One region of the Streptomyces sp. NPDC044061 genome, then DNA from elsewhere that is predicted to be linked to it. Evidence: riboswitches for the same ligand, from Rfam matches in the RefSeq annotation. Region 1 holds a riboswitch; each other region holds the start of a gene.

Region 1 (7,427 bases):
GCGGAACGGGTCACCTTCGCCGGGTCGATGATGCCCTCGGCGACCAGGTCGACGTACTCGCCGGTCGCGGCGTTCAGGCCGTGGCCCGGGGTCAGGTTGCGCACCTTCTCCACCACGACACCGCCCTCGAGGCCGGCGTTGACGGCGATCTGCTTCAGCGGGGCCTCGAGCGCGAGCTTCACGGCCTGGGCGCCGGTCGCCTCGTCACCCTCGAGCTCCAGCTTCTCGAAGACGTTGGTGGTCTGCAGCAGGGCCACGCCACCACCGGCGACGATGCCCTCCTCGACGGCGGCCTTCGCGTTGCGGACGGCGTCCTCGATGCGGTGCTTGCGCTCCTTGAGCTCCACCTCGGTGGCGGCGCCGGCCTTGATGACCGCGACACCGCCGGCGAGCTTCGCCAGGCGCTCCTGCAGCTTCTCGCGGTCGTAGTCCGAGTCGCTGTTCTCGATCTCGGCGCGGATCTGGTTCACCCGGCCGTTGACCTGGTCCGAGGAGCCGGCACCGTCGACGATGGTGGTCTCGTCCTTGGTGATGACGACCTTGCGGGCGCGACCCAGGAGGTCCAGGGTCGCGTTCTCCAGCTTGAGGCCGACCTCCTCGGAGATGACCTCGCCGCCCGTGAGGATGGCGATGTCGCCGAGCATGGCCTTGCGGCGGTCACCGAAGCCCGGGGCCTTGACGGCGACGGACTTGAAGGTGCCGCGGATCTTGTTGACGACCAGGGTCGACAGGGCCTCGCCCTCGACGTCCTCGGCGATGATCAGCAGCGGCTTGCCCGACTGCATGACCTTCTCCAGGAGCGGGAGCAGGTCCTTGACGGAGCCGATCTTGGAGTTGGCGATGAGGATGTAGGGGTCCTCGAGCGACGCCTCCATGCGCTCCATGTCGGTCGCGAAGTAGGCGGAGATGTAGCCCTTGTCGAAGCGCATGCCCTCGGTGAGCTCGAGCTCCAGGCCGAAGGTGTTGCTCTCCTCGACGGTGATGACGCCTTCCTTGCCGACCTTGTCCATGGCCTCGGCGATCAGCTCGCCGATCTGGGTGTCGGCGGCGGAGATGGACGCGGTGGAGGCGATCTGCTCCTTGGTCTCCACGTCCTTCGCCTGCTCCAGCAGGGCGGCGGAGACGGCCTCGACGGCCTTCTCGATACCGCGCTTCAGAGCCATCGGGTTGGCACCGGCGGCGACGTTGCGCAGGCCTTCCTTGACCAGGGCCTGGGCGAGCACGGTCGCGGTGGTCGTACCGTCACCGGCGACGTCGTCCGTCTTCTTGGCGACTTCCTTGACCAGCTCGGCGCCGATCTTCTCGTACGGGTCCTCGAGCTCGATCTCCTTGGCGATGGAGACACCGTCGTTGGTGATCGTGGGGGCGCCCCACTTCTTCTCGAGGACGACGTTGCGGCCCTTGGGGCCGAGCGTCACCTTCACGGCGTCCGCGAGCTGGTTCATGCCGCGCTCGAGGCCGCGCCGCGCCTCCTCGTCGAACGCGATGATCTTGGCCATGTGAAGTGGTCCCTCCAGGACTGGGGGTGATTCCTTCGGACCGCGCCCGCGCCCGCGACGGACGGCTCACCGGCCTCGTGGTTCCTTGCCCCACCCGGCCTGCGGGCCTCACCGACCCGGTCCTTCATTGTCACTCTCACCTTCAGAGTGCTAACGCCAATGATTAGCACTCGGGCATGGCGAGTGCAAGCGCCTCGGAAGGGAACGGCAGCACGAAGGGCCCGCACCGGAGCGGTGCGGGCCCTTCGCGGACGAACGGGATGAACGTGATGTACGCCGGTGTTGTGTCGACGCGTGCTTCAGCTGGTCGCCAGCCGGACCATGTCCGCCTGCGGGCCCTTCTGGCCCTGCGAGATCTCGAAGTCGACCCGCTGCCCCTCTTCCAGGGTGCGGTATCCGTCCATCTGGATCGCGCTGTAGTGGACGAAAACATCCGCACCACCGTCGACCGCGATGAAGCCGTACCCCTTCTCCGCGTTGAACCACTTGACGGTGCCCTGAGCCATGCCTAACTCCCCTATTACTGGCCCTTGCACAGATCCACACTTCGCGGACCCGGGTCAGACCTCACCCCCCATTGGTCGGGGGCGTGCGCCGGAACGCGTCGACCGCGGCTGAATGTATCTGTCCAACTGCCGTCTGCAACAGGTCAATCGGACGAGAATTCTGGACGAGCCCGGTCCGGAATCTGCCGAGAATTCGGCTGAATTCAGGGCAAGTCGGGCCCCGCAAATGGCTCAAAAGCCGCATAAAACCCGCACAGTTTGGCTGTTTCTTGTCGGGCGTACGGCATGATTCCGAGGCCTGCGACCCGCAGGTCCGGAACGCGTTCCCCAACTGTACCGCGCTCAATCACACAGAATGGCCCCCTCCGTTTCTCTCACGGAGGAGGCCATTCGATGAACAATCGGTAACCGCGGTTACCGAAGGTAATTATCAGCCCCCGGCGACGGCCGGAATGATGGAGACACCGGCGCCGTCGGGGGTCACGGTCTCCAGCCCCTGCTCGAAGCGGACGTCGTCGTCGTTGACGTACACGTTGACGAAACGGCGCAGCTTGCCCTGGTCGTCCAGCACACGCGCGGCGATGCCGGTGTGGTTCTTCTCCAGGTCCTCGATGACGTCGGCGAGGGTCGCGCCCTCGGCGGCGACCTCGGCCTGGCCACCCGTGTAGGTGCGCAGGATGGTCGGGATGCGAACGGTCACGCTCATGCGAGGCCAGCCTCTCGGAAGGAGTCCAGGGTCGGGCGGATGGTGGCGGTGAGACCGGTGCCGGCCACCGCGTCCAGGGTCTTGAGGCCGTCGCCGGTGTTGAGGACGACCGTGGTGAGCGACGGGTCCAGGACGCCGTTCTCGACGAGCTTGCGCGTCACGCCCACCGTCACGCCGCCGGCCGTCTCGGCGAAGATGCCCTCGGTGCGGGCCAGCAGCTTGATCGCGTCCACGACCTGCTCGTCGGTCACGTCCTCCACCGCGCCGCCCGTGCGGCGCGCGATGTCCAGGACGTACGGCCCGTCGGCCGGGTTGCCGATGGCCAGGGACTTGGCGATGGTGTTCGGCTTCTGCGGCCGTACGACGTCGTGGCCCGCCTTGTACGCGGTCGACACCGGCGAGCAGCCCTCGGCCTGGGCACCGAAGATCTTGTACGGCTTGTCCTCGACGAGACCGAGCTTGATCAGCTCCTGCAGACCCTTGTCGATCTTCGTGAGCTGGGAGCCGGAGGCGATCGGGACCACGATCTGGTCCGGGAGCCGCCAGCCGAGCTGCTCGCAGATCTCGTACGCCAGGGTCTTGGAGCCCTCCGCGTAGTAGGGCCGCAGGTTGACGTTCACGAAGCCCCAGCCCTCGCCGGCCGGGTCGCCGATCAGCTCGGAGCAGAAGCGGTTCACGTCGTCGTAGTTGCCCTCGATACCGACGAGTTCGCCACCGTAGACCGCGGCCATGACGACCTTGCCCTGCTCCAGGTCGTGCGGGATGAACACGCAGGAGCGGAAGCCGGCCCGGGCGGCGGCGGCGCCGACGGCGCCGGCCAGGTTGCCGGTGGAGGAGCAGGAGAGGGTGGTGAAGCCGAAGGCGCGGGCGGCCTCCAGGGCCTGGGCGACGACGCGGTCCTTGAAGGAGTGCGTCGGGTTGCCGGAGTCGTCCTTCACATACAACCCGCCGGTGACACCCAGTTCGCGCGCGAGGTTGTCCGCCTTGACGAGCTTGGTCCAGCCCGGGTTGATGTTGGGCTTGTCGGCCACGTCGGCGGGGACGGGGAGCAGGGGCGCGTAGCGCCAGATGTTCGCGGGGCCCGCCTCGATGCGCTTGCGCAGCTCTTCGGTGTCGTAGGCGGAGAAGTCGTAGGCGATCTCCAGCGGGCCGAAACACTCCTCGCAGGCGAACACCGGTCCGAGGGGCACCCGGTGACCGCACTCGCGACAGCTCAGGGCCGCTGCGGGGCCGAGGTCTACGGTGGGATTGCTGGTGCTTGCAACTGTCTGCACAGCCATGGAGGCGAGGCCCTTTCTCCTCATCTTCCTCACGACGCACCTCGCCGTGAGACGGATTTGGCACCTTCCCTGACCGGGAGCCTCGCGTGAACGAGTTCGGCTCAGGGGGGTTGCCGGGGCTTCATCGGGCCGTGTCCCTCTGCCCCTCTGGATGAGCGGTATGCGGTTGTAAACGCTCTTGACCCCCGACATGCGATGGTCATCGGCGTTGTTCAAGACTGTAACCGAAGGCCAGGACAGTTGAGATAGTCGTCCGAACCGCGAGATGGATCACACCGTGTCACCACATGTGATCGCGACAGTGAGGAGCCGCAGACCGTGCTGGAAGAAGTCGAGCGCTGGCTGGCCACCCGCTCCTGGTCCGTGGCCGATCGCCCCCTGCACCGGATACTGGCCGCCAAGCAGCGCACCGGTCAGTCCGTCTCCGTCGTCCTGCCCGCGCTGAACGAGGAGGAGACGGTCGGCGACATCGTCGCGGTCGTCCGTCACGACCTCATGCAGCAGGTCCCGCTGGTCGACGAGATCGTCGTCGTCGACTCCGGGTCCACCGACCGCACCTCCGAGGTCGCCGCCGCCGCCGGCGCGCGGGTCGTCCACCGCGACGACATCCTGCCGCGCATCCCCGCCGTCCCCGGTAAGGGTGAAGTCCTGTGGCGCTCCCTGTTGGTGACCGGCGGGGACATCGTCTGTTTCGTCGACGCCGATCTGCGGGAGTTCTCCTCCGACTTCGTCTCCGGGATCGTCGGCCCACTGCTGACCGACCCGGGCGTCGACCTCGTGAAGGCCATGTACGACCGTCCGCTCGCCGGCGCGGCCGGACAGGGCGGCCGGGTCACCGAACTCATGGCCCGCCCGCTGCTGAACATGCACTGGCCACAGCTGGCCGGCTTCGTCCAGCCGCTCGGCGGCGAGTACGCCGCCCGTCGCTCGCTGCTGGAGCAGCTGCCGTTCCCGGTGGGGTACGGCGTCGAGCTGGGCATGCTGGTGGACGCCCTGCACCTGGTGGGCCTGGACGCGCTGGCCCAGGTCGACGTGGGTGTGCGCAAGCACCGGCACCAGGACGGGCAGGCGCTGGGCCGCATGGCCGCGGCGATCTACCGCACGGCGCAGCTCAGGCTCGCCCGCGGCCACCTCGTCCGTCCGGCGCTCACCCAGTTCGAGCGGAGTGCGGACGGGTTCGAGCCGCGCACCTACTCGGTGGACACCGAGGAGCGGCCGCCGATGACCGAGATCGCGGAGTACGCGGCGCGCCGGGTGGCGTGAGCGGCGCACGCGCGCACGAGAAACGGCTGTATACAGCCCCCTCGGGGGGTGGCACGTACGTTTGAGCGTTTCCGGGCCGGGCTAGGTTGAGACTCATGGCTTCCACGCACGGTGCTGAGGTGCTGGTCGCGTCCAACCGCGGCCCGGTTTCGTACGAGGTACGCCCCGACGGTGCGGCGGGCTCGCTGCACGCCAAACGGGGTGGCGGCGGCCTGGTCTCGGGGCTGTCCGCCATCGGCTCCGACGCCAACGCGGTCTGGGTGTGCGCCGCGCTGGGCGACGGCGACCGGGAGGCGGTGCGCCGCGCGGGCGGCGGGCTGCTGCCGGACGAGGACACCGGCGGGCAGCGGGTGCGGATGCTCGACATCGACGCGAGCGTGTTCTCGGACGCGTACAACGGCATCGCCAACTCGGTGCTCTGGTTCGTCCACCACATGCTGTACCAGACCCCGCTGGAGCCGATCTTCGACGCGGAGTTCCGGCGGCAGTGGGCGTCGTACGAGGCCTACAACCGGGCGTTCGCCGGGGCGCTGGCCGAGGAGGCGGCGGAGGGCGCCGCGGTGCTGATCCAGGACTACCACCTGGCCCTCGCGCCCCGGATGCTCCGCGGGCTCCGTCCCGATCTGCGCATCGGCCACTTCTCGCACACCCCGTGGGCCCCGCCGGACTACTTCCGCCTGCTGCCCGACGACATCGCGGCCGAACTGCTGACCGGCATCCTCGGCGCGGACCGGGCGGCGTTCCTGACCCACCGCTGGGCGGACGCGTTCACCGACTGCTGTCACGCGGTGCTGGGCCCCGGCATCCCGTCCGGGACCCGGATCGGGGTGCACGGGCTGGGTGCGGACGCGGACTTCCTGCGCGAGCGGGCGCACCGGGCGGACGTGGACGAACGGATGGCCGCGCTGCGGGAGGAGATCGGCGAGGGGCGCCGGACGATCGTCCGGGTGGACCGCACCGAGCTGTCCAAGAACATCGTGCGCGGCCTGCTGGCGTACCGGCAGCTGCTGGACGACCACCCCGAGTGGCGCGAACGCGTGGTGCATCTGGCCTTCGCCTACCCGTCCCGGCAGGACCTCGCCGTCTACCGCGAGTACACGGCCGAGGTGCGGCAGGTGGCGCAGGAGATCAACACCGCGTACGGCACGCCGGGCTGGACGCCGGTGGTGCTGCATGTGAAGGACGACTTCGCGCGCTCGCTGGCCGCGTACCGGCTGGCCGACGTCGCCCTGGTCAACCCGATCCGGGACGGCATGAACCTGGTCGCCAAGGAGGTTCCGGTCGTCTCCGACGAGGGCTGCGCGCTGGTGCTGTCGCGGGAGGCCGGGGCGTACGAGGAGCTGGGCGAGAACGCGATCGTGGTGAACCCGTACGACATCGCGGGCACGGCGCGGGCGCTGCACGAGGCGCTGAACCAGCCGGCGGCCGAGCGGGCGGAGCGCTCGAAGCGGCTGGCGGCCGCCGCCACCGCGCTGCCGCCGGCCCAGTGGTTCCTGGACCAGCTCGGCGCGCTCGACGGGTGACCCGGGGGGCGTGCTGTCAGGGCATGTGGGCCGCCAGCGCGCGCAGGAGTGCCACGACCCCCTGCGGGCCCTCCACCACGACGTCCGCCCGTTCCGCCAGCTCGGTGACCTCGGTGCTGCCGCTGCAGACCAGGAGGCCGGGTACGCCGTCCGAGCGGAGTTTGCCGACCGCCGCGAAGGCGGACAGGTCGCCGAGGTCGTCGCCGGCATAGAGGACGGCACCGGCGCCGGTGCGGCGCACATGACGGACATGGCGGACATGGTCGAGGAGGGCGACGCCCTTGTCCATGCCGGGCGGGCGGAGTTCGAGGACCAGCCGGCCCGGCTCGACGATCAGGCCGTGCCGGGTGGCGAGGTCGGCGAGGGGTTCGCGCAGGGCCTCGAAGGCGGCCTGCGGGTCGTCGGCACGGCGGGTGTGGACGGCGACAGCGCGCCCCTTCTCCTCGATCCACGTGCCGTGCCCGGCGCCGGTCCGGTCCAGGAGGTCCGGCAGTTCGGCGCGGACCGCGGCCACGCCGGGGTGGGGCGGTGGTGCGGTGAGCTCGCCGGTCGCGGCGTCCCAGCGTTCGGCGCCGTAGTGGCCGAGGACGACGAGGTGCTCCAGGCCCGGCACGTCCGCGAAGCCTCCGTGCCGTACCGCGACCTCGGCC
Region 2 (7,427 bases), on a different contig from region 1:
CCGCGCTGTCGTAGGCGTCGATCAGCGGGACGGTACGGCGGCCGAAGTGCGCGGCTTCGTTCGGCCTGGCGGTGATCTGCACACGCAGTCCGGCGCGGCCGGTGCTCACGTAGTCGAGGGTGGCGATGGCCTTGGAGCTGTGGAACGGCTCGGTGTGCGTGGCCACGACCGTCGGCACCACGCCTATGTGCCGGGTCAGCGGAGCGACGCGGGAGGCGATGAGCACGGCGTCGAGGCGGCCGCGTACCTGGTCGGTACGGTCGTCCGGCTCGAGGAAGCGGGAGGACTGCGGGCCGAGACCGTCCTCGATGGTGACGAAGTCGAGCAGGCCGCGCTCGGCCTCGGCGACCAGATCGGCCCAGTAGCCGGCGGTGAGCAGGTCATGGGGCCGGGCCACCGGCTCGCGCCAGGAGGCCGGGTGCCAGCCGGTGCCGTCCAGGGCGACGGCAAGGTGCAGGGGAGAAGGAGGAGTTGAGGACACGTGGGTGCCTTCCTTGATGTCCGTGAGAGAACACCGGCTCGCGGAAGAGGGCGTCGGCGGCGGGCGAGCGCGGCGGGATGAGGGCCCGGGCCCGAAGCGTGAGGCCGGGAGAACGTCAGTGACGACAGAGCGCGCCGGCGACGCGCTGGAGGTCTATGTGCGGCCGGGAGTGCAGGCGGACGGAGCGGTACGGGTGCGGGACGCACGGCGGGAGTACACGTGTCACGGCCGTCACCTCCGTCCGTCGGGCGCGGCGGGTCTGGTCGGCGTCCGCCTGGCGGATCTCGTCATGACTCACAACGCCCGGGTGACGCGGGTTGTTCCCGGGCCGCGGGATGTTTCCGGGCTGCGGGATGTTTCCGGGCTGCGGACCCGCAGGATGTGCGTGCGGCGGCGCAGGGTGAAACCGATCGACTCGTACAGCCGGATCGCCGGCGCGTTGTCGGCGGCGGCGTGCAGGAACGGGGTGTCCCCGCGTTCCCCGATGCCCGCCGCGACCGCGCGCACCAGCCGGGTGGCCAGCCCCCTGCCGCGGTGATCGGGGTCGGTGCAGACGGCGCTGATCTCGGTCCAGCCGGGCAGCCGCAGCCGCTCTCCCGCGAGGGCGATCAGCCGGCCCTCGTGCCGGATTCCGAGGTAGGTACCCATCTCGACGGTCCGCCTGAGGAACGGGCCGGGCCGGGTGCGGGCGACCAGGTCGAGGATCTCGGGCACGTCGGCGGTACCCAGCCGTACCGCCTCCGGGGCGGGCTCGGCGCGCAGGGCCGTGTCGACGAGCTGAACGCCCTCTCCCCCGCTGACGACCTGCCAGCCGTCGGGCGCACGGTCAACGGGCTTGATCCGTACGGTGGTTCCCGGTCCGACGAGGGCGTGCAGGTCGGCCCAGGCGGCCGGATCGTCCGGGTTCTCGAGCGCGGCGTGGGCGTAGATGCCGGGCTGGTAGCGGGCGGCGCGGCCGTGGCTCCCCCGGCCTTCGGCCGGGGGGACCCCCATCTCGCTTCGCTCGGCGAGGTGGGCGTGGGGGCCGTCCAGGGCGGCCCAGACGGCGTTGTCGAGGACGGGGGCATCGGGCAGCGAGGGGGCTCCGCCTCCGCGGGTGTCGGTCTGGTGGGCCACGGCGGCGGAGTCCTCTCCCGAGTCGGCTTGCATGGATTCACACGGAGCCGACGACTGGTCAGGAGTTGTCCAGCGGCAGCCCGGGCGGGTTGACCTCGGCTTTGTCGACGGCCTCGTTGGCGAGGTTGTAGGCGGCCAGCCACTTGGCGTACTGCCCCTTCTTGATGAGGTGGTTGACGGCGTCGGCGAGCGGCTTGGCGAGTCCGTTGTCCTTCTTGGTGGTCGCCGCGATCAGGCCCTGCAGAGTGGCGCCGGCGCCGGAGAAGGTGCCCGCGCTGCGGGTCGGGTCGGGCGACTTGGCGGACTGCTTCTCGTGGTAGGCGAGGCCGGGGTTGGCACCGAAGTACGCGTCGATCTTGCCGCCGGTCAGGGCCAGGTAGGTGGCGTTCTTACTGGCGAAGTTCTTGACGGTGAGGTTCTTGCCCTCCTTCTTCAGCTTCGCCTGCCACTCCAGCAGGATCTTCTCCTGGTTGGTGCCGTTGTCCACGGCGACCGTCCTGCCCGCGAGGCTCCTGTAGTCGCCGTCGAAGTTCCAGGTGCTCTTCTTCAGCACCTCGAAGCCGAGGTTGTCCTTGCGGTAGGAGGCGAAGTCGTACTTCTTCTTGCGCTCCTCGGTGTCCGTGATGTTGGAGAAGCCGACGTCGACCTTGCCGCTGTCGATGCCGACGAACATGTTCTCCCAGGTGAAATTCTTCACCTCCGGCCGCAGGCCCAGGACCGCGGCGACCAGGCGGCCGAAGTCGGGCTCGGCGCCGGTGAGGGTCTTCTGGTCGGAGCCGACGAAGGCCAGCGGCGGGAAACCGTCCGGCAGGGCGCCGATGGCGATCCGCAGCTTGCCGCTCCTGCGGACGGACGTGGGCAGTTCGGCGCTGATCGACTTCACCTCGGAGACCTTGAGTCCGGTCTCGGTGGCCGCGCCGTTGGACACCTGCCCCACGGTCACCGTGCCGGCGGCGTCGGTCTTGGTCGCGGCGTCGCTGTCACCACCGCAGGCGGCGAGCCCGGTGGCGAGGGTGGCGACCGCGGTCGCCGCGGTGATGCCGCGTATCAGGCTGCGTCGGGAAAGGTGGCTGGGCATGGCTGTCCTTGTCGTTCAGAAGGTGATGAGGGTGGCGTGGGGAGGGAAGTCGTGGCGGCCCGGTCGCGGTCACTCCGACCGGCTCGGTCCGGCTCGGTCCGGCTCAGAGGACCTTGCTCAGGAAGTCCCGGGTCCGCTCGTGCCGTGGCTTGTCCAGCACCTGGGCCGGCGGGCCCTGTTCGACGATCTTTCCGCCGTCGATGAAGACGATCCGGTCGGCGACCTCACGGGCGAAGCCGATCTCGTGGGTGACGATGACGAGGGTGGTGCCGCTGGTCGCCAGGTCCTTGATGACGGAGAGGACCTCGCCGACCAGTTCGGGGTCGAGCGCGGAGGTCGGCTCGTCGAAGAGGATGATGCCGGGCCGCAGTGCGAGGGCGCGGGCGATGGCAACGCGCTGCTGCTGGCCGCCGGACAGCTGCCTCGGGTAGGCGCCGGTACGGTCGCCGAGGCCGACCCGGGTGAGCAGTTCGCGGGCCAGCTCCTGGGCCTCGGGCCTGGCCAGCCTGCCCGTGGCGACGGGGGCGGCGGCGACGTTGTCGAGGACGGTCAGGTGCGGGAAGAGGTTGAAGTTCTGGAAGACGAAGCCGATCCGGCTGCGCTGGGCGAGGATGGCCCGCTCGCTCAGCTCCTTCAGCCGGTCCCCGTTCCGCTTCACGCCGATCAGCTCGCCGCCGACGCTGACATGGCCGACCTCGGGCTTCTCCAGGTGGTTGATGACCCGCAGCAGTGTGGACTTGCCGGAGCCGGAGGGCCCGATGACGACGGTGACCTCGCCGGGGCGGACGGTCAGGTCGATGCCGTCCAGGACACGATGGGTGCCGTACCACTTGTGGACGTCGTGCACCTCAAGGGCGGCAGGCGTCGAGCGAAGGGTGTCGGTGGTGGTCATACGGCGGCCTCCCGCAGCCGGGCCCGGAACTCGGCGAGGCCCGCCCGTGCCCGCTGCAGCGGTGTCGGCGGCAGACTGCGGGTGGCACCGCGGGCGAAGTACCGTTCCACGTAGAACTGGACGACTGACACCACGCTGGTCAGGATCAGGTACCAGACGGTGGCGACGAGCAGCAGCGGCACGATGTCGCCGGGGTAGGTGCTGCCCATGCTCTGCACCGAGCCGAACAGGTCGAGCAGGGAGACGTAGAACACCAGGGACGTGCTCTTGATCAGGCCGATGAGCTGGTTGACGTAGTTCGGTGTGATGGACCGCAGGGCCTGCGGGAAGACGATGCGGGTGAACTGGTAGCCCTTCGGCAGGCCGAGCGCGGCCGCCGCCTCGTGCTGGCCCTGGTCGACGGAGAGGATTCCGCCGCGCACGACTTCGGAGGCGTAGGCCGCCTCGTTGAGGCTCAGTCCGATGACGGCGACCGTCATGTCGGTGGCGAGCCGGGACTCGTCGAAGGTGACGAAGGCCGGTCCGAAGGGAATGCCGAGGCTCAGCGTCTTGTACAGGGCGCTGAAGTTGTAGAGGAAGATCAGGACGACGATCAGCGGGACGGAGCGGAACAGCCAGGTGTACGTCCAGCTCACCGCCCGCAGCACCGGGCTGCCGGAGAGGCGGCCGAGGGCCAGCAGGATGCCGCCGAGGAGGCCGAGCACCGCGCTGAACGCGGCGACTTCGAGGGTGACGGCGAGCCCGTCGAGGATGGTGGGGCGCAGGAACCAGTAGCGGAAGCGGTCCCACTGGTAGAAGGGGTTGGTGGCCAGTCCGTGCGCAATCTGCGCGACGAGCACGAGGACGACGGCGGTGACGATCCACCGGCCGGGCCGGCGCAGCGGTTGAACGCGTTGCGCTGCAAAGCTTTTTGACGGTGTTTCGACGGGGGGCGCCTCGGCGAGGGACACGGCGGCGCCTGGGGGTTCACTCATGGCGGGCTCCGGCGGAGTCGGACACCCCGGGATCGCGGCGAGCGGATGCGGGCCACCGCGGCACTACGGCACGGGGTGGCACACGGGAACGCACGGGAACCGGGGGCTGGGCGGACGGCGGCACACCGCGCCGGCGGTGTGCGTCAGGAACGCGGGGGCTGGAAGGGAGAGGTCAGCCCCGACAGCGGGCACGGCCCGATGCGGTACACAGTGCGCTGTTGACGCGGAGCAGATCGACGGCACGGTCGGCGACGAGGAGCCCGGCGTACGGCGCGACGCGGCTCTGGACACGGCTCGTCGCCGTCCTGAGAGCTGCGTACATGGCGTCACCTGTCACTGTTCCGGCCCCGCGGGGCCCTCGCGCTTACCGAAAACGTCGTCCGGTCCGGTCGTCACCTGGGGCACCCCACCGCGATGCGAGGGTTGCCGGTCAGCGAGCCAGGGCTTGGCGCTGACGCTCATGACCGTTCTGAGCCGTAAGTAAGGCAGTTGACCGTTCGAATGTCAACGGTTGTCCGGTGGGTGGACCTGCCCGGTGGGCTCTCACCTGCGACAAGTGCCGGGCGTCTCCGCCGCGTGGGCCGTCCAGTCCAGGATCTGGACCGCGGCTCCGGCCGCCTCGAGGCCCCGGCAGCGGCCGTGGTGGCGGCGGGCGATGCCGTCGAGGTCGAGGTGGGCGCCGAAGGCCGGGTGGGCGGCCAGACGGCGGGCGTGGGCCCACAGCGCCGGGTGGTCGGCGACGCGGTGCACGGCGGACGCGTCGAGGTGGTAGCGGTGCACGGTGTCCAACTGCACCAGAGCCACCCACAGTTCGATGTCGGCTGCGGTGAGCCGGCCGTCGACGACGTACTCCTCACCCTCCAGGTACCGCTCCAGCCGGCCCAGTGTGTCCAGCAGCGCGTCCAGGGCGGCGGCACGCTCGGCGGGGTCGGAGTCGGCCCGTCCGGCGCGCTGCGCGGCTTCCTGGATGCCCTCGGCGCAGAGCCGTTCGACGGCTTCGATCTGACTCTCCGTGCCGCACGGGTACAGGGAGGGTCGGCCGTCGCGCGGGAAGCGGTCCAGGTCTCGCAGGATGTCCGGCGTGTGGGTGCTGACGATGCGTCCGGACCAGTCGTCGCTGAGCACCGGCGCCAGGGCGGGTCCGCGGTAGTGGTGGGCGCTCGCCTCGTACAGCGGGCGCAGGGCCGAGTGGCCGCCGCCTGGACAGTCCGGCACGGCGGGCAGGAGGGTCACCGGACAACCGGCGTCGAGACCGAGGAGGCTGTGACCGATGGCGAGGCGCAGCCCGTCGGGACAGGCGGTGGACAGATGGAGGCGGTAGCGGTGCGGCACGGCGTAGTGGCCGCTGCGCGCGTCCTGGCCGATCCGGCCCCGGAAGAGGGGGCCCGTGCGGCGGGCGGTCGGGACGGCGGCGAGCGGAGTGATGGACATGAGTCTCCCCTGGTGCGGGCGCGCGGACGTACGCGCGGCGGAAGCGTTGGTCGGTGGAGTGGGGCGAGGCGGGGCCCGGCTCAGCGCTGAAGGCTGATCGCGCTGCAGACACGCAGCAGGTCGATGTGCAGGCGGGACGTGAGAAGGGGTGCGAGCAACGGCGTGCGGCCCTCTCGGCCGGCGACCGTCTCGAGGCGCACCATGTTTCCCTACCTGTTCACTAGGATTCCCTCACTGGAGTGTCGATCCGGTCTCGTACGGCGTCAAGGGGGCGTCCACGCCTGGGACTCCGGGCGGGTGACGCGGACGGTGCGGGGGTCTCCTCAGACACAGCGACATGTGACATAGTACTGCCGTGGCGAAGCGACTGACCTGCGATGTCGTGGTCGTCGGAGCCGGGATGGTGGGCGCGGCCTGTGCGCTGTACGCCGCTCGGACCGGCCTCGACGTGAGGGTGGTGGACCGGGGTTCGGTGGCCGGCGGCACGACGGGCGCCGGCGAGGGCAACCTGCTGGTCTCCGACAAGGAGCCGGGCCCCGAACTGGACCTCGCCCTGCTGTCGGTCCGCCTGTGGGCGGAGCTGGCCGGGGCACTGGGGGCGTCGGTGGAGTACGAACCCAAGGGCGGGGTGGTGGTCGCCTCGACGCCCCGCACCCTCGGCGCGCTGACGGACTTCGCCGAGGGCCAGCGCGCCGCCGGTGTCACGGCCGAGCCCGTCGGGGCGGACGAACTCCGCTCTCTCGAACCGCACTTGGCCCCCGGCATGGCGGGCGGCGTGCACTATCCGCAGGACGCGCAGGTCATGCCCGCACTGGCCGCCGCCCATCTGCTCCGCGCCTCCGGCGCCCGCCTGCACACGGGCCGGGCCGTGACCGGAGTGCTGCGCACCGCGGACGGCGGGGTGCTCGGCGTCCGCACCGGCCGGGGTGACATCCACGCGCCGGCGGTGGTGAACGCGACCGGCACCTGGGGCGGCGAGTTGGCCGCGCTGGCGGGCGTACGCCTCCCGGTCCTTCCGCGGCGCGGCTTCGTCCTGGTCACCGAGCCGCTGCCGCGCATGGTCCGGCACAAGGTGTACGCCGCGGACTACGTGGCCGACGTGGCGAGCGACTCGGCCACGCTGCGGACCTCGCCGGTCGTCGAGGGCACGGCCGCCGGCCCGGTCCTGATCGGGGCGAGTCGTGAACGGGTCGGTTTCGACCGCACGTTGTCACTGCGGGCGGTACGGGCGCTGGCGGCCGGGGCGATCGCGCTGTTCCCCTTCCTGGAGCGGGTGCGCGCCCTGCGGACGTACGCGGGATTCAGGCCCTATCTGCCCGACCACCTGCCGGCGATCGGCCCCGACCCGCGGGTCCCGGGGCTGTACCACGCCTGCGGGCACGAGGGCGCGGGCATCGGACTGGCCACCGGCACCGGCCAGTTGATCGCTCAGGCGCTGACCGGGAAGACGGCGGA
Region 3 (7,427 bases), on a different contig from region 1:
AGCAAGGCACAGGCCGATGAATCCTCCCAGTCCCTGACCATCAAGGAGGGCAAGAAGCTCTACGAGGTCGGCTGCGCCAGCTGCCACGGCACCGGTGGCCAGGGCTCCTCCGACGGCCCGAGCCTGGTCGGCGTGGGCGCCGCGGCGGTCGACTTCCAGGTCGGCACCGGCCGCATGCCCGCCGCCACCTCGCAGGGCCCGCAGGTCGTAAAGAAGAAGAACATCTACACCCAGGCCGAGATCGACCAGCTCGCCGCGTACATCGCGTCGCTGGGCGCCGGCCCCACGGTGCCGACGAAGGAGCAGTACGGCCCGGAGGGCGCGGACATCGCCAAGGGCGGCGAGCTGTTCCGCAGCAACTGCGCGCAGTGCCACAACTTCACCGGCAAGGGTGGTGCCCTCACCAGGGGCAAGTTCGCCCCGACCCTCGAGGGCGTCGAGCCGAAGCACATCTACGAGGCCATGCAGACGGGCCCGCAGAACATGCCGTCCTTCCCCGACACCACGCTGTCGGAGAAGAACAAGAAGGACATCATCGCGTACCTGCACGCGGTCGACAGCGATGAGACGACCAACCCCGGCGGTATGGAACTGGGCGGCCTCGGGCCGGTCACCGAAGGTCTGTTCGCCTGGATCTTCGGTCTCGGCGCGCTGATCGTGGTCGCCGTCTGGGTCGCCGCTCGGACCGCAAAGGCCAAGAAGTCATGAGTAGCCAAGACATTCCAGAAGAGAACCTGCCTGCTGAGCAGGACCACGCGCACGGAGCCGTGAGCGTCGCGGACGAGGAGAACCCGTTCGCGGACCCGGGGCTGCCGCCCCACGAGCACCGGATCCAGGACATCGACGAGCGGGCCGCCAGGCGGTCCGAGCGCGTCGTCGCCCTGCTGTTCACGGTGTCGATGCTGGCCACCATCGGCTTCATCGCCTCGTACGTGGCGATCCCGCACGACAAGTCGATCTTCGTCTTCCCGATCGGGCACGTCAGCGCGCTCAACTTCGCGCTCGGCCTGACCCTCGGCGCGGCGCTGTTCTGCATCGGCGCGGGCGCGGTCCACTGGGCCCGCACCCTGATGTCCGACGTGGAGGTCGCCGACGAGCGTCACCCGATCTCGGCCTCGCCCGAGGTCCGTGCGAAGGTCCACGCGGACTTCCGCGAGGGTGCGAAGGAGTCGGCGCTCGGCCGCCGCAAGCTGATCCGCAACACGATGTTCGGCGCGCTCACCCTGGTGCCGCTCTCCGGCGTCATGCTGCTGCGCGACCTCGGCCCGCTGCCCGGGACCTCGCTGCGCCACACCCTGTGGGCCAAGGGCAAGCTGCTGGTGAACATGAACACCAACCAGCCGCTGCGCCCCGAGGACGTCGCCGTCGGTTCGCTGACCTTCGCCAAGCCCGAAGGCCTGGAGGAGGCCCAGGAGGACTTCCAGAACGAGATCGCCAAGGCGGCCCTGATGATCATCCGGCTCCAGCCGGACAACATCAAGGACAAGCGCGAACTCGAATGGTCGCACCAGGGCATCGTCGCGTTCTCGAAGATCTGCACCCACGTCGGTTGCCCGATCTCCCTGTACGAGCAGCAGACGCACCACGTGCTGTGCCCGTGCCACCAGTCCACCTTCGACCTCTCCGACGGTGCCCGAGTGATCTTCGGCCCCGCCGGTCACGCCCTGCCTCAGCTCCGCATCGGCGTGAACGACGAGGGTTACCTCCAGGCGCTCGGCGACTTCGAGGAGCCCGTCGGTCCTGCATTCTGGGAGCGCGGATGAGTACTGCATCGAACGAAGAGGCCCGCTCTCGCGGGAAGGCCCCGGCCGGCGAGCGGATCGCCGACTGGGCCGACGGCCGGCTCGGGATCTACTCCCTGGCCAAGTCCAACATGCGCAAGATCTTCCCCGACCACTGGTCGTTCATGTTGGGCGAAGTCTGCCTGTACAGCTTCCTCATCATCATCCTGACCGGTGTCTATCTGACGCTGTTCTTCCACCCGTCGATGAACGAGGTGGAGTACCACGGCAGCTATGTCCCGCTCCAGGGACAGCTGATGTCCGAGGCGTTCAACTCGACCCTGCACATCTCCTTCGACGTGCGCGGTGGTCTGCTCATCCGGCAGATCCACCACTGGTCCGCGCTGATCTTCCTCGCCGGCATGTTCGTGCACATGATGCGCGTGTTCTTCACCGGCGCGTTCCGCAAGCCGCGTGAGATCAACTGGCTGTTCGGCTTCCTGCTGTTCGTCCTCGGCATGTTCACCGGCTTCACCGGTTACTCGCTCCCGGACGACCTGCTCTCCGGCACCGGTGTCCGCTTCACGGAGGGCGCGATCCTGTCGATCCCGATCGTGGGAACGTACATCTCGTTCTTCCTCTTCGGCGGTCAGTTCCCCGGTCACGACTTCGTCGCCCGGTTCTACTCGATCCACATCCTGCTGCTGCCGGGCATCATGCTCGGCCTGGTGGTGGGCCACCTGATCCTGGTCATCTACCACAAGCACACGCAGTACGCGGGTCCCGGAAAGAGCGAGAAGAACGTCGTCGGCATGCCGCTGCTGCCGGTGTACATGGCCAAGGCGGGCGGCTTCTTCTTCCTGGTCTTCGGCGTGATCGCGGCGATCGCCGCGGTGACCCAGATCAACCCGATCTGGGCCATGGGCCCCTACCGGCCCGACCAGGTGTCCACCGGCGCCCAGCCCGACTGGTACATGGGCTTCGCCGAGGGTCTGGTCCGCTACATGCCGGGCTGGGAGATCAACTTCTGGGGCCACACGCTCGTCCTGGGCGTGTTCATCCCGCTGGTGCTCTTCGGCCTCGTCCTGGGGGTCATCGCCCTCTACCCGTTCATCGAGTCCTGGGTCACCGGCGACAAGAGCGAGCACCACATCCTGGACCGCCCGCGCAACGCCCCGACCCGTACCGCGTTCGGTGCGGCCTGGGTCACGGTGTACATGGTCGGCCTGGTCGGTGGTGGCAACGACCTCTTCGCCACCCACTTCCACCTGTCGATCAACGACGTCACCTGGTTCGTCCGGATCTTCTTCTTCGCCGGACCGGTCATCGCGTTCATCGCCACCAAGCGGATCTGCCTCGGTCTGCAGCGCCGCGACCGCGAGAAGGTGCTGCACGGTCGCGAGACCGGCATCATCAAGCGCCTGCCGCACGGTGAGTTCATCGAGGTGCACGAGGCGCTCAGCCAGGAGCAGCTGCACACCCTCACGGCTCATCACCAGTACGAGCCGGCCGAGATCGGCCCGACGGTCGACGAGAACGGTGTCGAGCGCAAGGTGAAGGCGTCGGAGAAGCTGCGGGCCAAGCTCAGCCACGGCTACTACGGCGGTGACAACCAGATCCCGAAGCCCACTGTCGACGAGTACAAGGAGATCACGAGCGGCCACGGCCACCACTGATCCCCGCGTCGCCACGCCACGCTGAGGGGCCCCGTCCGGCTTACGGACGGGGCCCTTCGCCGTGCCGGGGGCTGGATAGGGTGGGATCACACTGTTCTGCTACGACACCAGGAGCGGCTGATGAGCGCTGTGACCCCCGCTGGAGGCGACACCGCGGCGGGCCGTTCCTGGCCCGCCCTGCTGAACGGGCTGCTCGACGGCCAGGACCTGTCCGCCGACGACACGGCCTGGGCGATGGACCTGATCATGCGCGGCGAGGCGACCGACGCGCAGATCGCCGGGTTCATGGTGGCCCTGCGGGCCAAGGGCGAGACGGTGCAGGAGATCACCGGACTCGTGCGGACCATGTACGAGCACGCCAACGTCATCGAGGTGCCGGGTCCGGCCGTCGACATCGTCGGAACCGGAGGCGACGGCGCCAAGACGGTGAACATCTCCACGATGTCGTCGATCGTCGTCGCCGGCACGGGGGCGAAGGTCGTCAAGCACGGCAACCGCGCCGCGTCCTCCGCCTCCGGGTCCTCCGACGTCCTGGAGAAGCTCGGGATCAATCTGAACCTGACCCCGCAGCGGGTCGCCGAGGTCGCCGAGGTCGCCGGGATCACCATCTGCTTCGCGGTGAAGTTCCACCCGTCGCTGCGCCATGTCGCGGCGGCGCGCGGCCAGTTGGGCATCCGCACCACCTTCAACGTGCTCGGCCCGCTGACCAACCCGGCCAAGGTGCGCGCCCAGGCGGTCGGTGTCGCCGACCCGCGCATGGCGCCGATCGTGGCCGGGGTCCTCGCCGAGCGCGGCAACTCCTCCCTGGTCTTCCGGGGCGACGACGGCCTGGACGAGCTGACGACCACCTCCACCTCCCGGGTCTGGGTGGTCCGGGACGGCAAGGCCACCGAGGAGAGCTTCGACCCCCGGGACGTCGGCATCGACCTCGTCCCCGTGGAGGCCCTGCGCGGCGCCGACGCGGCCTACAACGCGGAGGTCGCCCGCCGGCTGCTGGACGGCGAGCAGGGGCCGGTGCGGGACGCCGTGCTGCTGAACTCGGCGGCCGCGCTCGTCGCTCTGCGCCCGACGGACGCGCCGCTGGCCGAGCAGCTGCGCGCCGGCATGTCCAAGGCGGCGGAATCGATCGACTCGGGAGCGGCGAAGCTGGCGCTGGAGCGGTGGGTGGCCGCGAGCAACGCCTGACGTCCGCCGTCGAGGACGCGGGGCGCAGTCCAGATGGCGGACTGCGTCTTGCGTGCCGAAGATCGTATGGCAGGATACTGAACCAGGTCATGAGTGACAGTCATTCGGCCCCGGCCGACTGTCCGGCAACCCTCCGTCCGTGGCGGGGTGCCCCGGGTGAAGACCAGGCCGTGGGCAGCGAGGTCTACGGCAAGCGCGGACCCCTCGCAAACCAGGGGTCCTGGTCGTCGAGGGAGCCTTCTGTGAGCAAGCGAATGCGATAGGGCGTAGAGCCCCGCCTCCGCACACCCCTTTCGCCTGTCTTCACCTTTTCCCGTGCTCGAGCCGTACCCGCTCGCACGGTGAAACCCCTTGCCTCTCACAGGAGTTCGCCATGTCTGCTCTCACCGCTGCCATCGACCAGACCGTTTGTGTCCATCTGCCTGTTCTGGGCCGGGATGTCACCGTCCCGCTCGTGACGGGCGGCGAGGTCGCCTACGCGGCGCTCGACTACGCGGCCAGCGCCCCCGCCCTCCAGCGTGTCTGGGACGACGTGGCCGCCTACGCGCCGTACTACGGCAGCGTCCACCGCGGTGCCGGCTACCTCTCCCAGCTCTCCACCGACCTGTTCGAGAACGCCCGCCGCACCGTCGCCGAGTTCCTCGACTGCCGCGAGAGCGACCAGGTGATCTTCACCCGCTCGACCACCGACTCCCTGAACCTGCTGGCCCGCGCGCTCCCCGCCGACTGCCAGGTCTTCGTCTTCGAGACCGAGCACCACGCCTCCCTGCTGCCCTGGCAGGGCGCCCGCGTCACCTACCTCGACGCGCCGCGCACCCCGTGGCAGGCCGTCGAGACCCTGGAGCGGGCGCTGGCCGACCGCGACCCCCACGGCCCGTCCCTGGTCTGCGTCACCGGCGCCTCCAACGTCACCGGCGAGCTGTGGCCGGTGCGCGAACTGGCCGCCGCGGCCCACGCGCACGGCGCCCGGATCGTCCTGGACGCCGCTCAGCTGGCCCCGCACCACCCGGTCTCGGTGCGGGACCTGGACGTCGACTGGGTCGCCTTCTCCGGCCACAAGCTGTACGCGCCCTTCGGCTCCGGCGTCCTGGCCGGGCGCGCCGACTGGCTGACCGCGGCCGAGCCGTACCTCGCGGGCGGCGGCGCGAGCCGCAAGGTCACGCGGCGCGAGGACGGGGGAGTGGCCGTGGAGTGGCACGAGACCGCCGCCCGTCACGAGGCCGGCTCCCCGAACGTCATCGGCGCCTACTCCATCGCCTCCGCCTGCAAGGCGCTGACGGAGGCCGGCTTCGACACCCTGGTGGCCCGCGAGCAGTACCTGATCTCCAGGGTCCGCGCCGGCCTGGCCGAGGTCCCCGAGGTCAGGATCCTCTCCCTCTTCGGCGACGACGCCCCGCGCGTCGGCGTCCTCTCCTTCGTCGTCGAGGGCTGGAACAGCTCCCACTTCGCCGCCGCCCTCTCCGCCGAGTACGGCATCGGCGTCCGCGACGGCCTGTTCTGCGCCCACCCGCTGGTGCGCACCCTGCTGGGCGGCGACCCGGGGACCCAGGGCGAGTGCGGTGCCCCCGAGGCCGAGCCCGGCGAGAAGTCCCTGAACGCGATCCGGGTCAGCTTCGGCGCCGGCACCCCCGACGAGCACGTCGAGCGGTTCGTGAACGCGGTGCGGGAGTTGGTCCGGGACGGCGCCAAGTGGCAGTACCGCACCGAGGACGGCCGCTGCGTCCCGGCCGTCTGACGGACGCTCGGCACCGCCGTATACGCTCCCCTTGGACAACGACCAGCAGGACGCTGGACAGGGGGAGTTCGGGGTGCAGGCGCTGCGCGCGACCGATCCGCGGCGGATCGGGCCGTACCAGGTCCTGGGCAGGCTCGGCGCGGGCGGCATGGGCGAGGTGTATCTCGCCGAGTCGCCCAAGGGGCTCGGTCTGGCCGTGAAGGTGGTCCGGGCGGAGCACGCCGAGGACCGCACGTTCCGGGCCAGGTTCCGGCACGAGGTGCGGGCCGCGCAGACCGTGGGCGGCGAAGGAACCTTCACGGCCCGGGTCGTCGACGCCGACACCGAGGCCGAACGGCCCTGGATGGCAACGGAGTTCGTGTCCGGACCGAACCTGCGCGACGCGGTCGTGGACCACGGGGCGCTGCCCGAGTCCGCGGTCCGCCTGCTCGCCGCCGCGCTCGGCGAGGCGCTCGCCGCCATCCATGCGCAGGGGCTGGTCCACCGCGACCTGAAGCCGTCCAACATCCTGCTCGCCCCCGACGGGCCACGGGTCATCGACTTCGGGATCGTACGGGCCCTGGAGGCGACCTCGCTGACCCGCACCGGAGCGGTGGTCGGGTCGGTCGGCTACGTCTCACCGGAGCAGATCCGCAACGGGGGCCAGGTCGGCCCCCCGAGCGACGTCTTCTCCCTCGGCGCGGTCCTCGCCTACGCGGCGGCCGGCCGCGAGCCCTTCGGCGAGGGCCGGGACTCGGTGGTCCTGCTGCGCATCATCACCCGCGACTTCGACCTGTCCGGTGTACCGGTGGGCCTGCGCCCGCTGGTGGCGTCCTGCCTGCGCGAGGATCCGCTGGAGCGCCCGCTGCCGGCGGAGGTGGTGGCGAGCGCCGGGTTCGCGCGGGAGTCCCTGCGCCACGGAGTCCGCCCCGGCTGGTATGGCCCCGCCGCCGCCCACGCCCCCACCCGGACCGACCGCCCCAGCGGCGTCGAATACCTCGCCCCTGCCTCTGGGCTCGCCCCGTCTTCCGGGCTCGCCGCTGCGTCCGGGCTCGCGCCCGAGCGTTCGCACGCCTCTGCTTCCGGGCTCGCGCCCGTCTCTGGGCCTGCGCCTGCCTCCCGGCCCGAGCC

What was found. Region 1 has a riboswitch for S-adenosylmethionine ahead of thrC (threonine synthase). Riboswitches for the same ligand answer to the same signal wherever they lie in the genome.
Region 2: linked by a shared signal. The riboswitch ahead of AC07CM_RS18175 (amino acid ABC transporter permease) and the one ahead of thrC (threonine synthase) in region 1 are both predicted to bind S-adenosylmethionine.
Region 3: linked by a shared signal. The riboswitch ahead of AC07CM_RS30535 (aminotransferase class V-fold PLP-dependent enzyme) and the one ahead of thrC (threonine synthase) in region 1 are both predicted to bind S-adenosylmethionine.

The regions. Positions count from the first base shown of each region.
Region 1 is NZ_JBWKFL010000018.1:8,774-16,200, reverse strand. Features, by position in the region: gene groL (chaperonin GroEL) at 1-1,499, opposite strand, end outside; gene AC07CM_RS27960 (cold-shock protein) at 1,799-2,005, opposite strand; gene AC07CM_RS27955 (ubiquitin-like small modifier protein 1) at 2,436-2,711, opposite strand; gene thrC (threonine synthase) at 2,708-3,991, opposite strand; SAM riboswitch class I at 4,009-4,149, opposite strand; gene AC07CM_RS27945 (glucosyl-3-phosphoglycerate synthase) at 4,310-5,254, shown strand; gene AC07CM_RS27940 (alpha,alpha-trehalose-phosphate synthase (UDP-forming)) at 5,350-6,777, shown strand; gene otsB (trehalose-phosphatase) at 6,794-7,427, opposite strand, start outside.
Region 2 is NZ_JBWKFL010000010.1:119,799-127,225, reverse strand. Features, by position in the region: gene AC07CM_RS18200 (LLM class flavin-dependent oxidoreductase) at 1-481, opposite strand, end outside; gene AC07CM_RS18195 (putative leader peptide) at 597-707, opposite strand; gene AC07CM_RS18190 (GNAT family N-acetyltransferase) at 776-1,597, opposite strand; gene AC07CM_RS18185 (transporter substrate-binding domain-containing protein) at 1,656-2,675, opposite strand; gene AC07CM_RS18180 (amino acid ABC transporter ATP-binding protein) at 2,779-3,567, opposite strand; gene AC07CM_RS18175 (amino acid ABC transporter permease) at 3,564-4,541, opposite strand; SAM riboswitch class IV at 4,897-5,007, opposite strand; gene AC07CM_RS18170 (glutathione S-transferase C-terminal domain-containing protein) at 5,085-5,972, opposite strand; gene AC07CM_RS18165 (putative leader peptide) at 6,053-6,175, opposite strand; gene AC07CM_RS18160 (NAD(P)/FAD-dependent oxidoreductase) at 6,328-7,427, shown strand, end outside.
Region 3 is NZ_JBWKFL010000020.1:151,069-158,495, reverse strand. Features, by position in the region: gene qcrC (cytochrome bc1 complex diheme cytochrome c subunit) at 1-708, shown strand, start outside; gene qcrA (cytochrome bc1 complex Rieske iron-sulfur subunit) at 705-1,763, shown strand; gene qcrB (cytochrome bc1 complex cytochrome b subunit) at 1,760-3,397, shown strand; gene trpD (anthranilate phosphoribosyltransferase) at 3,518-4,582, shown strand; SAM riboswitch class IV at 4,668-4,784, shown strand; gene AC07CM_RS30535 (aminotransferase class V-fold PLP-dependent enzyme) at 4,956-6,317, shown strand; partial or broken gene AC07CM_RS30530 (serine/threonine-protein kinase) at 6,349-7,427, shown strand, end outside.